Regions from separate parts of the Candidatus Sarcina troglodytae genome, predicted to be linked through region 1. Evidence: riboswitches for the same ligand, from Rfam matches in the RefSeq annotation. Region 1 holds a riboswitch; the other holds the start of a gene.
What was found. A riboswitch is a leader RNA that binds a small molecule or an ion and turns the genes downstream of it on or off. The one in region 1 is predicted to bind S-adenosylmethionine.
Positions count from the first base shown of each region.

Region 2: it holds a riboswitch for S-adenosylmethionine, as region 1 does, so the genes downstream of both, HH195_RS10570 (amino acid permease) here and metK (methionine adenosyltransferase) in region 1, are expected to answer to the same signal.

Region 1 is NZ_CP051754.1:1,922,334-1,926,553, forward strand. It holds gene recD2 (SF1B family DNA helicase RecD2) at 1-1,255, opposite strand, end outside; gene metK (methionine adenosyltransferase) at 1,479-2,654, opposite strand; SAM riboswitch class I at 2,781-2,880, opposite strand; tRNA gene HH195_RS08780 (tRNA-Tyr) at 2,958-3,042, opposite strand; tRNA gene HH195_RS08785 (tRNA-Thr) at 3,048-3,122, opposite strand; tRNA gene HH195_RS08790 (tRNA-Val) at 3,137-3,212, opposite strand; tRNA gene HH195_RS08795 (tRNA-Tyr) at 3,226-3,310, opposite strand; tRNA gene HH195_RS08800 (tRNA-Thr) at 3,316-3,390, opposite strand; tRNA gene HH195_RS08805 (tRNA-Val) at 3,405-3,480, opposite strand; tRNA gene HH195_RS08810 (tRNA-Tyr) at 3,494-3,578, opposite strand; tRNA gene HH195_RS08815 (tRNA-Thr) at 3,586-3,660, opposite strand; gene HH195_RS08820 (hypothetical protein) at 3,820-4,220, opposite strand, start outside.
Region 2 is NZ_CP051754.1:2,272,288-2,276,507, reverse strand. It holds gene HH195_RS10585 (undecaprenyl-diphosphate phosphatase) at 1-96, opposite strand, end outside; gene HH195_RS10580 (lactate utilization protein) at 319-957, shown strand; gene HH195_RS10575 (hypothetical protein) at 1,022-1,249, shown strand; SAM riboswitch class I at 1,321-1,432, shown strand; gene HH195_RS10570 (amino acid permease) at 1,608-3,041, shown strand; SAM riboswitch class I at 3,177-3,287, shown strand; gene HH195_RS10565 (O-acetylhomoserine aminocarboxypropyltransferase/cysteine synthase family protein) at 3,449-4,220, shown strand, end outside.

The DNA of each region.
Region 1 (4,220 bases):
TAATAATTACATCTGCCTTTAATGTAGTTTCATCTTCTAAAAATAATGCAAAATCCTTATCATCTCTAATTCCCATTTCAAGCATTCTATGTATCGTTTTAGCTTCCCTACCAGTAGATTCACTCATTCTTTTAGCAGCTCTTCCAGTTGGCGCTCCTAAAGCTACACTAAAACCACATTTCTCAAATATATCTATTATACATTTTATTATAGTTGTTTTACCAGTACCTGGACCTCCTGTTATTATTTCTATACCATTTTCAAAAGCACCTTCAATAGCCTCTTTTTGAACCTTTCCAAAATTAATATTATTTTTCTTTTCAAACTTTTTAATTAAATTTTCTACATTTTCATCTATCTGTTCAAAATCACTTATCGCTAAACTTAATATTTTATTAGTTATTCCAAGTTCACAGTAATAATACGGTATAGTAAAAACACCTTCAATTCCATATATTTTTTCAACCTTTATTTTATTATCTAAAGCACTATCTAAAATATTTTTTTCTATAATTTCTTTAGAAACCTGCAAAATCTTAATTGATTTTTCTATAAGTATATCCTTTGGCATATATGTATTTCCAGCCATACAAAATTCATTTATTATATACTGTATACCAGTTTGTATTCTAAAAGGTGATTCTATATCAATTCCTATTGATTTAGCTATTTTATCCGATATCTTAAAACCAATTCCTAAAATATCTTCACAAAGTTTATATGGATTTTCTTTAATTACATCAATGGCTATAACCCCATATTTTTTGTAAATTTTCATACATTGCTTTATTGTTAATCCATGACTTTGAAAAAATATGTATATATCCTTAAGTTCTTTTTGTTCTACATAAGATTCTTTTATAATCTTAAATTTTTTATTTCCTATACCATCTATATTTTTTAATTTATCTATATCGTTATCTAAGATTTCTAATGTTTTATCTCCAAATTTATTTACTATTTTCTTAGCAGTAATTGGTCCAATACCATGTATTACCCCTGATGATAAATATTTTTCTATATCTTTTGAAGAACTTGGAATGATTTCCTCACAAATTTCAACTTTGAACTCTTTCCCAAAACTAGGATGATTAATCCAAGTGCCTGAAAGTTTTAATAATTGCCTTTCTCTTATATGAGGAATCTCTCCCACTATCGTATAAATAATATTATCATCTTTAATTTTAGCAATAGTATATCCATTTTCCTCACTTCTATAAACAATACTATCCACTGTACCACTTAATACTTCCATAACAGTTCTCCTACAAATATTTATTATCTTTAATCTATAATTAGTATATCATATTTTAATTTGTTTAAATTGCAATGATTTTATCAAAATATTTTTCATATACTATTTTAATAAATAAATGAAGTTAAAAATTAATTGAAAAAATAAAAAATCTACTTTCCTTTATATGAAAATAAGCATTCTTGTAATTAAATTACAAGAATGCTTATTTAACATTTATATCTTAAAGATATTTTTTTATCTCTTCTACTTTGTTTAATTTTTCCCATGGAGCATCTATATCAGTTCTACCGAAATGTCCATAAGCTGCTGTTTGTCTGTATATAGGTCTTCTTAATTCTAAATCTTTTATTATAGCACCTGGTCTTAAGTCAAATATTTTTTCAACTATTTCAACTATCTTATCGTCTGATATTCTACCTGTTCCAAAAGTATCTACAACTATTGATACTGGCTTTGCAACACCAATTGCATAAGCTAATTGAATTTCTAATTTATCAGCAATTCCTGCAGCTACTAAGTTTTTAGCAACCCATCTTGCAGCGTATGCAGCTGATCTGTCAACCTTTGTTGGATCTTTTCCTGAGAAAGCTCCACCACCGTGTCTTCCATATCCACCATAAGTATCAACGATTATTTTTCTTCCTGTTAATCCACTATCCCCTTGTGGTCCACCTATTACAAATCTTCCAGTTGGATTTATGTAATATTTTGTTTCACCGTCTAATAATTCTGCTGGTATAACAGCTTTTATTACATGTTCCATTAAATCTTCTCTTATTTGTTCTTGAGAAACTTCTGGTCCATGTTGTGTTGATATAACTATAGCATCTATTCTTACTGGTTTATTATCTTCATATTCAACTGTAACTTGAGTTTTTCCATCTGGTCTTAAATAAGGTAAAGTACCATTTTTTCTAACTTCAGTTAATCTTCTTGATAATCTGTGAGCCATAGCTATTGGTGCAGGCATAAATTCTTCAGTTTCATTAGTCGCAAAACCAAACATCATACCTTGATCTCCAGCCCCTACAGCTTCAATATCATCTTTTTGACCTTCTCTTGATTCTAACGCTTCATCAACACCCATTGCTATATCATTTGATTGTTCGTCTATTGTTGTCATTACTGAACAAGTATCGCAATCAAAACCATATTTAGCTCTATCATATCCTATTTCTCTTATAGTTTCTCTTGCTACTTTAGGAATATCAACATAACAGTTAGTTGATATTTCTCCCATTATCATAACCATCCCTGTAGTTACTGTTGTTTCACAAGCAACTCTTGCTGTTGGATCTTGTGCTATTATAGCATCTAAAACTGCATCTGATATTTGGTCACAAATTTTATCTGGATGCCCTTCTGTTACTGATTCTGATGTAAATAATCTTCTCATAATTATGGGTTATATAAAATAACCTCTTTTTCACTCCTTTCTTAAATAGCCTTTTTAAATTTCTTAAAAAATTTAAAAATAAAAGCCTCAACTTAATTTAAGAAGAGACTTGAATTCACTAAGCTCCTCTTATCTTGCAATAAAACACTGCAGGAATTGGCACCTTGGTAAATCACTGGTTGCCGGGCTTCATAGGGCCTTTTCCCTCCACCTCTCTTGATAAGAGTTATATATACTCTAATATGTATATGCATTTAACTATGTAAATAGACACTATCTTCATAAAATATAGTGCCTATTATTTGGTGGAGGAAGATGGATTCGAACCATCGAAGTCACTGACAACAGATTTACAGTCTGCCCCCTTTGGCCACTCGGGAATTCCTCCACATTTGGAGCTGGCAATAGGAATCGAACCTACAACCTGCTGATTACAAGTCAGCTGCTCTACCGTTGAGCCATGCCAGCATATATTAAGTTAATGGTGGTCACAACAGGGATCGAACCTGTGACCCTCTGCTTGTAAGGCAGATGCTCTCCCAGCTGAGCTATGCGACCTTATTGTTTTTATTGGTGGAGGAAGATGGATTCGAACCATCGAAGTCACTGACAACAGATTTACAGTCTGCCCCCTTTGGCCACTCGGGAATTCCTCCACATTTGGAGCTGGCAATAGGAATCGAACCTACAACCTGCTGATTACAAGTCAGCTGCTCTACCGTTGAGCCATGCCAGCATATATTAAGTTAATGGTGGTCACAACAGGGATCGAACCTGTGACCCTCTGCTTGTAAGGCAGATGCTCTCCCAGCTGAGCTATGCGACCTTATTGTTTTTATTGGTGGAGGAAGATGGATTCGAACCATCGAAGTCACTGACAACAGATTTACAGTCTGCCCCCTTTGGCCACTCGGGAATTCCTCCACATTTTTGGAGCTGGCAATAGGAATCGAACCTACAACCTGCTGATTACAAGTCAGCTGCTCTACCGTTGAGCCATGCCAGCGTAACTTTTTTGTTTTTTCTCTTGAAACATCTCCAATCGACAAGACTTAGTATATATGTTATTTATGTTTATTTCAACCTTATTTTTAGGCCATTTTTTCTTTTTATTTTAAATTATTATCATTTTTCTCTTTATTTTTTTCATTTAATATGTTTTTCTTTATTTTTCATTTATTTTATTTTCTATCATTTTTATATCTATATATGGATCCAAAATTAAAACTAATTCATCATACTGTTTTTTTGATAATTTATTTTTTAATAGCTCAAATATTTCAGTTGCAGCTAACACTTCATCATTCCTTTTGATATTATTTATAAGATTCCTATAATCATTTACTGATAAACTATTTGCCATTTTCATTATTTTTAATTTATCAATACTTGATATTTTATTTATTATACTGTTTTTATCAGTTTTAAATACACTTTGTACAACTTCCTCTTCTACCCTCTCTTCTTTATCTTTATCCACAAGCATAATTTTCTGTGAATTTTCTTCGTCTATAACCTCTACATGTTCATTAGAAATGCTTGAAAATTCATCTTCCTCTAAAATAT
Region 2 (4,220 bases), 350 kb from region 1:
TTCATCAACTAATATCATATGTCCTGTACTACTTACAGGAAGCCACTCGGTTATACCTTGTACAATTCCTAGTATTATGGCTTTTAAAAATTCCATTAATATACCCCCGATTTTTTAATATGTTAATAAGTATGCAAATATAATTATATATATAATATAGAATTAATGGAATAATTTGATATAAAAGTTAACAATAAGTACATAAAAATTAATGACTAGGTAGATAAAGTTGTATATATATGTAATTCATTCTATAATGAATAATATATAAGATTTATTATTTGTTATAAAGTATATAGATGTGTGGAGGAAATGATTATGAATGATGATATTAAATGGTTAAATGAAATTAGAATTGAAAAGACTATAAAGGCTTTAAATGATAATGGGATGGAAGCTTGTTTAGTTTCTGATAAAGAAAGTCTTATAAATAAAATTGATGAGATATTAAAAGAGGGAAGTTCTGTAACTTTAGGTGGCACTATGACTGCTTTTGAGGTAGGAATTGTTGATCATTTAAAGAGTGGAAGATTTGAGTATTATGATAGATATAAAGAAAATTTAACTGAGGAAGAGAGAAAAGATATTTATAGAAAAGCTTTTTCTTGTGATGGATATATAACAGGTTCTAATGCTATAACAGAAGATGGAGAACTTTACAATGTAGATGGTAATGGTAATAGAGTTGCCGCTATGATTTATGGACCGGATAAGGTAATAGTTATAGCTGGAGTTAATAAAATTGTTAAGGATTTAAATGAAGCAAAATCTAGGGTTGAAAGAATTGCAGCACCTGCTAATGGCAAAAGATTAAATAGAAAAACACCTTGTGCAAAGGTTGGATACTGTATGGATTGTAAGAGTCCAGAAAGAATGTGTAGGGAATATACTGTTATTAAAAGACCTATTCCAGGAAGAATTCATGTTATATTTTTAAATGAAGAATTAGGATATTAAAGGAACTAAACATTTTAAGCCTTAATATTATATTTATGTGATAATTATTATATAAGGTGATATTATGTGTTCAGATGTCTCACTTTTAAATATAGCTATAAATTTTTTACCTTTAAATGCTAATATTGTTTCTATTAATAAAAAAAATAATACAGGTATGAGACGTAATGCTAACGATAACTTAATTGTTCAATATATATATAATGGTACTGATTATACATTAATTTTAGAGAATAACAATGATTATTGGAGAGTTAAAGAAACATATAATGAGTTTTTAGAAATATTTTAATGTTTTTTATGGTTGAAGAAATTTATTATAAAGAGTATAATAAGTTTAAAATTAAATATTAATGAATAAGTCTTTTATCAAGAACGGTGGAGGGACTGGCCCTGTGAAACCTAGCAACAGCCAATAAATCGTATTGGAATTGTGCTAAATCCTGCAAGAATGTATTTTCTTGAGAGATGAGAGAGAATTTAGTTAAATTAGTTAATAATTTTTAGTTAAGATAGAAACTATTTCTTTGTCGTCTTGCAAAGAAGTAGTTTTTTTGCTTTAGAAAAAATATGTTTTGAATTATATATTTTAAACAATGGATTGTTCTAAAAATTAGATTTGAAAGTTAATGAAAGAGGAGGTTTTTTGTTTGGAGAATAAAAAGAAGCTTTCAATGTTTGGATTTTTGTTTATAACAGGTTCAATCCTTGTAGAGTTGTATGAATATCCAACCTTTGCAACATCAGGCTTTAGTGCTGTGTTTTATTTATTAGCTGGAGGATTTTTATGGTTTTTACCAGTTGTATTGTGTGCAGCAGAGATGGCAACTGTTGAAGGATGGAGTGAGGGTGGAGTTTTTACTTGGACCAAAAATACTTTAGGTGAAAAATGGGGATTTGCTCACATATTTTTTCAGTTTGTTGTTTTTACAATAGGTGCAGTAACAATGATATATTATGTTGTGGGTGCAATAGCATATGTAACTGGATGGACAGCGTTAAATTCAGATCCAACACTTAAATTTTTAGCAGTAATTATAATTTTCTGGGCTGTAACTTTTATTCAATTAAGTGGAATAAGAAATACGGCTAAAATAGCTAGAATTGGATTTATAGGTGGTGTTTTAATACCAGCATTTATTTTATTTATTTTATCAGCAGTGTACATATTTTCAGGAAATCCAATTGATATAGACATAAGTACAAAGACATTTTTACCTAATTTTACAAATATAAATTCATTGGTTGTATTAGTGTCATTTATGTTATCTTATATGGCGGTTGAAGTTTCAGCAACTCATGTAAATGATATGAAAAATCCAAAAAGAGATTACCCAATAGCAGTAATTATTTTATTATTTTTAGCAATAATTTTAAATACAATAGGAGCTATATCAGTAGGTGCAGTTGTCCCTAAATCAGTTCTTAGCTTAAATGAAGGAGTATTTCAAACTTTTGCACTACTTATTAATCACTTCGGGCATTTTTCATGGCTTGTGGATATTATAATAATTTTCTTAGCGATTGGTTCTATTGCAGAGGTTAGTTCTTGGATTGTAGGACCAACTAGAGGACTTTCTGTTGCAGGTGAATATGGAATATTTCCTAAGGGGTTAGCTAAAAGAAATAAAAATGATGTAGCACCAAAACTTTTAATAATTCAAGGAATTGTTGTTACAATGTGGGCAATAGTTTTAACTTTTGGAGGCGGAAGCTCTAATGTTTCATTTTTTATGGCAATGACATTAACAGTTATTGTTTATCTTGCTGCATATTTTTTATTTTTCTTAGCATATATTAATCTTGTACTTAAGAAAAGAAATTTAAAGAGAGCTTACGAAATACCTGGGGGAATAGTAGTAAAACTTATTTTAGCTATAATAGGTTTAATATTTTCAGTAATAGCCTTTATAATATCTTTCTTGCCACCATCTGGTCTTCAAAGTGGTAGTATAGGAGAGTATACAACAATATTAATTGTTTGTTTTGCAGTAACTATGGTGTTACCTTTTATAATTTATTATGTGTTTAAAGGAAGAAAGATTAAAGCAACTTCAAATAATGTAGAAGCTAAGGTTAGTTAGATTAAAATATTATTAAAGTTTTTATAAATAGGAATATTTTACTTTAAATATTATTATAAATTATATTAAGAAGTTGTAACAAATAAAATAAATATTAAATATTATAAAAATATAATTAAAAAATAAATAAAAAATCTTTTATCAAGAATGGTGGAGGGACTGGCCCTATGAAGCCTAGCAACAGCCAATAATCATATTGGAATTGTGCTAAATCCTGCAAGAATTTATTTTTTTGAGAGATAAAAGTAGTTTATGAGTACATTAATTTAGTAACTAAACTATTTCTTTATCTTTTTAGATATAGAAATAGTTTTTTATTTTATAGAAAAATAAAATTTTATTTATCATGTATAAGTTAATTATTATTGATTATTGCTAAAAAATGTAGTATTAAGGGGGAATTAATAATGAATAAAGAAAATTTGAAAAAAGAAACATTATGTATAAAAGGTGGATATAATGGTGAAACGTTAAATTCAGTTACGTTACCAATAGTTCAAAGCACATCTTATAGATTTGATAGTGCAGAGCAGGTGGCTAATCTTTTTGATTTAAAAGAAAATGGGCATATATATTCTAGAATAAGCAATCCAACCGTGGCTGCACTAGAAGAAAAATTAACAGCTCTTGAAGATGGAGTTGGTGCAGTTTGTGTATCATCAGGTCAGTCAGCAGTGCTATTAGCCGTTTTAAATATTTGTAAAAGTGGTGATCATGTAGTTTCAGTTTCTAGTGTTTATGGTGGAACTTTTAATCTATTTAATGTAACATTAAAGACTTTCGGAATAGAAACAACATTTGTTGATCCTTATGATAGTGAAGATGAAATTTTAAGTAAGATTCAAGATAATACTAAGCTTATATTTGGTGAAACCATAGGAAATCCTAGCCTTAATATATTTGATTTTGAAAAATTTTCAAAGGTTGCAAAGATATCTAATATTCCTTTAATTATAGATAATACAACTGCAACGCCGTATCTGTTTAATCCATTTAAATATGGAGCTAATATTATTGTTCATTCTACAAGTAAATATATAGATGGTCATTCGGTAGCGTTAGGTGGTGTGATTATTGATGGAGGTAATTTTGATTGGGAAAATGGAAAATTTAATGAGCTTACAGAACCAGATCCAAGTTATCATGGGTTAAAATATGTGGAAACTTTTAAAAATTCAG